Regions from separate parts of the Paenarthrobacter sp. E2MeOHC11 genome, predicted to be linked through region 1. Evidence: predicted binding sites of a transcription regulator. Region 1 holds the regulator's gene; the other holds the start of a gene.

Evidence for each region. The regulator Rex, encoded in region 1, represses fermentation and respiration genes when NADH is low (regulators of the CRP and FNR family bind a similar motif). The targets are predictions, from matches to a motif close to CTTGTGAANNNNTTCACAAG.
Region 2: a site for Rex is predicted at 2,349-2,368, ahead of ACSSVG_RS19510 (glyceraldehyde-3-phosphate dehydrogenase). Genes of this name have one in related genera too.

The regions. Positions count from the first base shown of each region.
Region 1 covers NZ_CP196673.1:3,256,777-3,260,965, reverse strand. The annotation lists gene ACSSVG_RS15255 (YceI family protein) at 1-180, shown strand, start outside; gene ACSSVG_RS15250 (hypothetical protein) at 359-1,057, shown strand; gene ACSSVG_RS15245 (hypothetical protein) at 1,321-2,109, shown strand; gene ACSSVG_RS15240 (redox-sensing transcriptional repressor Rex) at 2,157-2,864, opposite strand; gene ACSSVG_RS15235 (glutaredoxin family protein) at 2,941-3,195, opposite strand; gene ACSSVG_RS15230 (HAD family hydrolase) at 3,272-4,090, shown strand.
Region 2 covers NZ_CP196673.1:4,192,587-4,196,775, reverse strand. The annotation lists gene ACSSVG_RS19520 (HNH endonuclease family protein) at 1-235, opposite strand, end outside; gene ACSSVG_RS19515 (hypothetical protein) at 356-565, opposite strand; gene ACSSVG_RS19510 (glyceraldehyde-3-phosphate dehydrogenase) at 639-2,090, opposite strand; RNA gene rnpB (RNase P RNA component class A) at 2,391-2,782, opposite strand; gene ACSSVG_RS19500 (YaaA family protein) at 2,840-3,604, shown strand; gene ACSSVG_RS19495 (zinc ribbon domain-containing protein) at 3,617-4,189, opposite strand, start outside.

The sequences.
Region 1 (4,189 bases):
AACGGCGTTGCCGTGGATCCGTTCGGCAACACCCGCGCCGGCGTTTCCGGTGAAACCACCATCAGCCGCAAGGACTTCGGCCTCACCTGGAACGCCGTCCTCGAAGCCGGCGGCGTGCTGGTCAGCGACAAGGTAGTCATCAACCTGGAACTCGCTTTCATCGCTCCCGCTGCTGCATAGTCCCAGCCTTCGCCCGAAGGCAGCCAAACGGCGCCGTCCACAGTTTCCGGCTGTGGGCGGCGCCGTTTTGCTATACACGGAAGTCACCCCGCAATTGTTCGGCAAACAGCCTGTATTAACCTGCGAGTTGGCTGCGAAGTTCCTATGCAACCTTCAACCTGCGGTCTACAGTGATGCCATGAGTACCCCAGACGAAGCACCACAGCCACAGCAGCCCGGCTCCCAGCCTCCGCAGCCCGGCAATGTTCCTCCTGCGGGTTACCAGCCTCCGCAGGGCTACCAGCCACCCCAGGGTTACCAGCCGCCGTCGCAACCGGGCCAGTATTCACAGCCCGCGCCGCCGCCGCCCGGCCCCGGCCAGCCTGCCCCAGGGCAGCCCGGTTTCCACTTCGAAATGCCCACCGACGGGCCCCGCAACTTCAACGACGTCATGCCCCAGGGCGGATTCTCGGGAATGTTCAAAACCCAGGGCCTTCCAACGGAACTGAAGGTCTCCTACTTCATCTGGGTGATCTCCGGACTCCTGGGCCTGCTGTTCGGGCTTATTGGATTCTTCGCCGTCATCGCCGCCTTCGCGTTCGCTCCGGCCATCGCAGCCTTGGCACTGGTCCTGCTCCTGCTCGCTTTGGCCGTGGCCGCAGCCCAGGTGGTCCTGGCCATGAAGATGAAGGAGGGCAAGGAGTGGGCACGCCTGGCATTGACCATAGTGGCCGCTGTCTCCCTGCTGCTCGCCATCTTTGGAGCGGCAAACGGCAGTGGATCGGGCATGGGACTGGGTGGAAACTGGTTCGGCTTCCTCGTCAGCGCAGTAGCCGTTGTCCTCATGTGGCTCCCGAATTCCCAGCTCTGGTTCAAGGCAGTAAAAGGTCACGCTTAGCGCTGGCTGAACTGCCGCCGTCGTTCCCTGAACGGCGGGCATGTGAGCAGAAGGCCGCGGCGAATCCCTGGTGGATTCCCGCGGCCTTCATCATGAAGGCGTAAGCCAACATGATGATTTTTGCTGTGAGCCTCAAATACCTGCGTGTGATCGACTGCAGCGTCAGACCCGGGAGGTACGGTGGAAGCAGAACCACGCTGGGGGCAGGGTCATTTTGCTGATCCCGGCGGCCGCACCAGCAGTCGAACAAGCAAAGGAATGCCATGAGCACCCCTCCGTACCCGCCGTCAAACCCAGGCGATGCCAACCAGCCAGAGCAGCCAGGCGGCCAGCCCGCTGCGCCGCAGTACGGCCAGCAGTCACCCGCGGCACCGCAGTACGGCCAACAGTCGCCCGCCGCGCCGCAGTACGGCCAGCAGTCACCCACCGCACCGCAGTACGGCCAGCAGTCACCCGCCGCACCGCAGTACGGCCAGCAGTCACCCGCCGCACCGCAGTACGGCCAGCAGTCACCCGCCGCACCGCAGTACGGCCAGGCGCCCGGCGCCCCGCAGTACGGCCAGGACACCAACTGGCCAAGCCAGCAGCCCGGCCCCACCACTGTGCCGCAGATGGTCAACATCGCTTTCTGGCTGATCGTCGGAGCCGGAGCGATTTGGCTCATCTCCATCCTCATTGGCATGGCGGCCCTGAGCGATCCCACGATGCGCAGCATGGTGGAAGACCAGATGGCTGCCGGCGGTGCTGCGGACGTCAGGTTCGAAGACGTCCAGGGCTTCATTATCGGAGTCATGGTGGTAGTGGGGATCATCGGTGCGGGCCTCTACGCACTCGTGGCCATCAACGTCCGCAAGGGCCGGAACTGGGCCCGGATCCTTGGAACGATCCTCGCCGCGCTCTCCATTTTCGCCCTCTTCCCGTTGAGCCTCGCGACGCTCTCCGCACTCCTGGGAATCGCCGCAATCGTCCTGCTGTACCTGCCGGCGTCGGCTCCTTACTTCCGTAAGGCCCAGCCGTTCGGCAACGCATACCAGAACCCTTACGGCCGCTAAAGACGCGGGAATCCAAGCACTAAACTCGGGCGCGGACCCGGCGAAGGCTAAACAGCCTGGCCCGGTGTCTGCGCCCGTTGTGCGTGGTAGGCCAGAATCTGGAGCTCGGTGGCCATGTCCACCTTGCGGAGGTTCACATGCGGTGGAACCTGCAGCAGGACTGGAGCGAAGCTGAGGATGCTCCGAATTCCGGCGGCAATCACGCGGTCGCACACAGCCTGGGCCACCGTGGCAGGCAACGCCAGCACCACCATATTCGTGTGGGTACGCTCCAGGACCCGTTCGAGTTCGGCTGAGTCGCTGACTCGCAGCCAGCCCACTTCATTACCAATCACCATGGGATCGGCGTCGAAGATGGCTACGACGTCAAAGCCCCGGGATTCGAAGCCGCCGTACCGTGCCAGTGCCTTGCCGAGGTTACCGGCACCGACGATCGCGACCTTCCAGTCGTGCGTCAGGCCAAGCGCGGCCGCTATGTGGCGACTCAGGTACTGGACCTCGTAACCAACACCCCGGGTTCCATAGGAGCCCACGTAGGAGAGGTCCTTGCGGAGAGTGGATGAGCTGACGCCCGAGGCCTCAGCCAGCGCTTCGGAAGAAACCCGTTCCACGCCCTCGGCCAAAAGAGAGTTGAGCGCGCGCAAATAGAGGGTCATCCGGGCCACAGCCGCGGGCGGGATCTGCTTGGCGGCAGGTTCGTTGTCCCCGGTTGTTGCTTCCGGTGACGGTTCCAGCGCAGTCACGGTATTCTCCATTGCGTCGCTTTGTTGTTCCACTCTATGACCCCCGGCCGGACTCAACAAAAGCCGTTACTTACGGGTAACCGCACCCTCAGCCCTCCAGGACTTTCTTCAGGGTGCGGCTCAACCGCTGCTCATCGATCTTCCAAAAATCCCGTTGGACGCCATCCACCAGCACTACGGGAATCTCTTCGGCAAACCGTTCCTGCAGTTGGGGATCGTCGTCGATCCTTTGCTCCGTCCACTGCACACCCAGGCTTTTCGTTACACGTTCGACGGCGGCACGCGCCTCCGTGCAGAGGTGGCAGTCAGCTTTAGTGAGGAGGACGACGTCGGGAATAGCCATGGGATAACGGTAACCGCCCGGATCCCCTCCCGGGCGCCGTCAGCGCGAGGCGCCGGCGATTGACTAGACTCAAAGCATGCCCGAGGAGAAGAACGCCGCTGTGTTCGCGGATGCCAAAGTGCAGAAGCGTACTGGCGAAGCCGCATTCTTCGATGTCGACAACACGTTGATGAAGGGCGCGAGCCTCTTCCATGTGGCCCGCAAAATGTATGAGCGCAAGGCATTTACGCTCCCCCAAGCTGCTGGTTTCGCCTGGAAGCAGTTCAAATTCGTCATGCGCGGCGAAAACATGGAAGACGTCCACGCAGTGCGCGACTCCGCCCTTACCCTCGCCGCCGGCATCACCGTGGATGACATCAAGGCATTGGGCGAAGAGGTCTACGACGAAATGATCGAGTCGCGGATCTGGCCCGGAACCAAGGCCCTGGCGGAACAACACCTCAGGGTCGGCCGGAAGGTGTGGCTTGTGACGGCAACACCCATCGAGGTTGCCACGGTCATTTCCACACGGCTCGGCCTGACTGGCGCCCTTGGCACAGTGGGCGAAGTCGAAGACGGAATGTACACAGGGAAACTTGTGGGTGACATCCTGCACGGGCCCGCAAAAGCCGTCGCCGTTCAACTCGTCGCCGACCGGGAGGGCCTGGACCTGGAGCACTGCTGGGCCTACAGCGATTCAGCCAACGACATTCCGCTGCTGACCATGGTGGGGCACCCCGTAGTGATTAACCCGGATGCCAAGCTCCGCAGGCACGCCCGCGAGAACAACTGGCCCGTGTACGACTTCCGTTCCGGTCGCCGGGCAGCAACGCTGGGCCTCAAGGCCGCCACCGTCGGCGGAGCGATCTACGGTCTGTGGCGAGGATTCTCAAGGTTCCGCGGACCCCGCATCTGACCTCCTCTCACCAAACAGCCCCTCCCGGCCAACCCCCTCTCACCAAACAGCCCCTCCCGGCCAACCCCCTCTCACCAAACAGCCCCTCCCGGCCAACCC
Region 2 (4,189 bases), 940 kb from region 1:
CGGCCGCTTTTTCGGCAGCCACGGGAGCAGCGCCGCGGAGCGGCTTCATCCAGGCAGGGTCGAAAACAGGGGCTTCGCTTGGTCCCACGACCCACGAATCGGCAGCAGTGAATTGGCCTGTGGTGAAAAACCACGAAAGCCCAGCCACGAGGGTTGCGGCGGCCAGGCCAAGAATTGTCCATGCTTGTCGGGATCTGCGCCGAGCGCGTTTATAGGCAGACCAGGTGATGCTCAAGGGACTCCATCCAGTGGGGGCAGGCTTGTCCTACGAGCGTAGGACAAGGCCCCGACAGTCAGAGCCGGTATCCACAGTGTGGAGGAGAAGTCACACCGTGGAGAAGGTCAATCTGCGAGGTTATTGCTCGCGCATCACGCGCTGGAGGTCCTCCGCTGCTACCGCGAGGAGCCCCCGCAGTTGCTCCACCCGTTGGTCAGTGACGTCGCCAGCGGAGTTGGCCGCAACGGCTTGATCCAAGAGCTTTTGAGCTTGCTTATGATTGGCGCGGGCCACGTCCAGCGCGTGTTCCAGCGTGGTCTCGTGTTCAAGCGTTGATTCATTTTCCATGAACCCATTTTGGTCAGGTTTCCCGGCTGATACCAGTGACACAGCCGGGAAACCCGAGAATACTTCCGGGTGCCTAGGCTCCGGCCGTTTCAAGCACTGCGATAGGAGCCACGACGTCCCGGGCCGGGAACGACGGCGGGTTGACGCCGGCCATTTCCTCCATGACGCGGACTACCTGGCAGGAGTAACCGAACTCGTTGTCGTACCAGACGTACAGTACGAGGTTCTTGTCATTGGAGATCGTGGCGAGGCCATCAACAATGCCCGCACGGCGTGAGCCAACGAAGTCTGTGGAAACAACATCGGGAGAATCGATGTAGTCGATCTGCTTGCGAAGATCCGAGTGCAGGGACATTTCGCGGAGGAAGTCGTTGACCTCATCCCGGGTAGTGCCCTTTTCAAGGTTGAGGTTCAGGATGGCCATGGAAACATCCGGCGTCGGAACGCGGATGGCGTTGCCGGTCAGCTTGCCCTGCAGTTCCGGGAGCGCCTTGGCTACGGCCTTTGCGGCGCCTGTCTCGGTGATGACCATATTCAACGCTGCGGAGCGGCCGCGGCGATCGCCCTTGTGGAAGTTGTCGATCAGGTTCTGGTCGTTCGTGAACGAGTGCACCGTTTCAACATGGCCGTGGATGATGCCGAACTTGTCGTTGATGGCCTTCAACACGGGTGTGATGGCATTGGTGGTGCAGGACGCGGCGGTGACGATCTTGTCCTCATCCGCGATGTCCTTGTGGTTGATGCCGTGAACGATGTTCTTGAGGTCGCCCTTGCCCGGCGCGGTGAGCAGGACGCGGGAAGCGCCCTTGCTCAGCAGGTGCTGGGAGAGGCCTTCGGCATCGCGCCAGCGGCCTGTGTTGTCCACGACCAGGGCATCCTTGATGCCGTAGGCCGTGTAGTCCACCGTGGCGGGGTTGTCCGAGTAGATGACCTGGACCTGCACGCCGTTGGCGGTGATGGTGTTGGCTTCCTCGTCCACGCGGATGGTGCCCTCGAAGGAACCATGCACGGAGTCGCGGCGCAGCAGGCTGGCACGCTTCACAAGATCGTTCTCAGCGCCCTTGCGCACCACGATGGCGCGGAGTCGCAGGCCGTGGCCACCGCCGGCCTTCTCAATGAGGATGCGGGCCAGGAGACGACCGATGCGGCCAAAGCCGTAAAGAACGACGTCGGTGCTGGTGCGGTCGTCAGCGCCGCGCTTTCCCACGATCTCAGCGAGCTCTGCTCGCAGGTACTCATCCAAGGAGGCGCCATTGCCTTCAGCCCGGAACTTCTCGGTCAAGCGTGCAATATCAATGGCTGCTGCGCCGAGTTCCAGCTCCGACAGGGCGTTCAGCAGGGGTGCGGTCTCTTCGAGCAGGAGCTCGTGGTTGCTCATCCGGCGGGCAAAGCGGTGCGCCTTAAGGATGTTCATGGTGGACTTGTTGATCAGGCTGCGGCCGTGGATGCTGGTGACCACGTTGTTTTCCCGGTACAACCGGCCGATCACCGGAATCATGGCCTCGGCGAGAGCCTCCCGGCCCATCCACTTATCAAGACAAGAATCTGACGTCTGGCTCACAGAACTACCTTCCTTGGGTCAACCACATACGTCCTCGTATGCAGATGGCAGCGGCCGCCCGGAGTAGTCCTGCGGCACATGCGCCAGCGGGCTTCGGTCCACCCACAGCGCCTTGAACGAGAGCAAAGAAAAATCCGCCGGCTGCGAACGCAGTCCCGGCGGCAGAACATCTACGTTCAGTAACCATTCTAAGGCGGAAGGAAGGAGCATAGGCCGCGCGAAGGCGTGAAATCACTCACACGCCGGTTTTGCGGCAGTCATAAATGGATGGGTCGACCGATACGCCGGGTTCTGTCATCCCCTGCCGTTACCGGCAGAGGAGTGGCGGCCATCCATCTACGAACGCCGTTGCCGACGCCCTCCAGCAGCCTACCCGGACACTCGGGCGAGCAGCCCTCGAACGTGTCCTGTCTGGCCTTGCTCCGGGTGGGGTTTACCTAGCCTCCCCGGTCACCCAGGGAGCTGGTGGTCTCTTACACCACCGTTTCACCCTTACCTGCTGCCGCGTGATGCAAACACCATGCGGCGCAGGCGGTCTGTTCTCTGTGGCACTGGCCTGCGGGTTACCCCGAGTGGGCGTTACCCACCACCCTGCCCTGCGGAGCCCGGACGTTCCTCGAGCCACTTTCATGACGCGCGACCGCCTGGTCGACCCATCCGCCGTCCAGTCTACCGGCGTTGGGACCGGCCAAAGTCCCCGGTAATATCGACTGGTGCTGATTCTGCTGCCGCCTTCCGAAGGCAAGACCCCCGCTCCCAAAGGTCCCGCCATCGATTGGGAGTCGCTCAGCTTTCCGGAACTGAATCCATATCGGGCAAAGGTGCTGGAAGCTTTGGGTAGCGTGAGCGCGCACGAGGACGCACTCGCGTTGCTGGGCGTCGGCGCCTCGCTGCGCGACGACGTCGAACGCAATACCCGACTCCATGCGGAACCGGCAGCGCCGGCACACCAGGTCTATTCCGGGGTTCTCTACGATGCCCTGGGCTACAACACCATGACGCCAACACAGCGCCGTAAGGCGACCGAGTCGATCCTCGTGGTCTCCGCCCTCTGGGGCGCCATCGGCTTTGGTGACCATGTACCCGCCTACCGGCTGTCCATGGGAACTGCCCTGCCCGACGTCGGACGCCTCGCCTCCTATTGGAAGCCGCAACTTAGCGCAGCCCTCGCCTCACGTGCCGAGGGCCATCTCCTGGTGGATTGCCGCTCCAGCACCTACGCCGCAGCATGGGCTCCCCCTACGGCGCAGACCGTCAACGTCAACGTGTTCAATGAAGCAAACGGCAAACGGACCGTAGTGAGCCACTTCGCCAAGCACACGCGTGGTGAGCTGGCGCGGCACTTGCTGACAAGGCGCGGCAAAGCTCCAGCAACTCCGGATCAGCTCCTGAAGGCCGCCGGCGAAGTCTGGACTGCGGAGCTTGTTGAGGGCACGGCCCGGAAGCCGCACGCGCTCAACATCATCCTGTCCAGCTGATGTAGGGGCCGGTCAGTTCCACTCGGCCGAACGGACCAGGATGACACCGGAATCCGGGCAGAAGACGATGTCGTCTTCAGCAGCGGCCTTGACTTCGGCCAAGTCGCCAGGGCTGAGCATCATGCCCGACCCCTCGGACTTCCCATGGAACAGCCGGGCGGCACCGACGCCACGCTTGGCGATGGTCTTCTCGTAGACGGCGAGCACTCCCCCGTCCAGGGAATCGGCGAACGCTGCCCGCTGTCCACGAACCACGGTTTCTTCAGCCGCGATTTCAGCAATGGCTTCATCGAGTTCGGCACGGATGCTGCCGAAGGAGCCTTGGATATCGTCAACGATCGCCTGCTGGGCTGCTTGCCGCTCACGCAGCGTGTCCAGTCGCTCCAGGATTTCGAGCTCAACATCCTCAAGGTCCGAGCGGCGTTTGTTGAGCGATGCAATGTCATTCTGCAACGCCACCAGGTCCTTGGACAGGCCGGTGCCGCTGTTGAGCCTGGTCTCGTCGCGTTCAATGCGGGTGGCAACCTGCTCCACGTCAGCTTCCGCCCGGCGAAGTTCGGACTCGGCATCGTGTACGGCGACCTT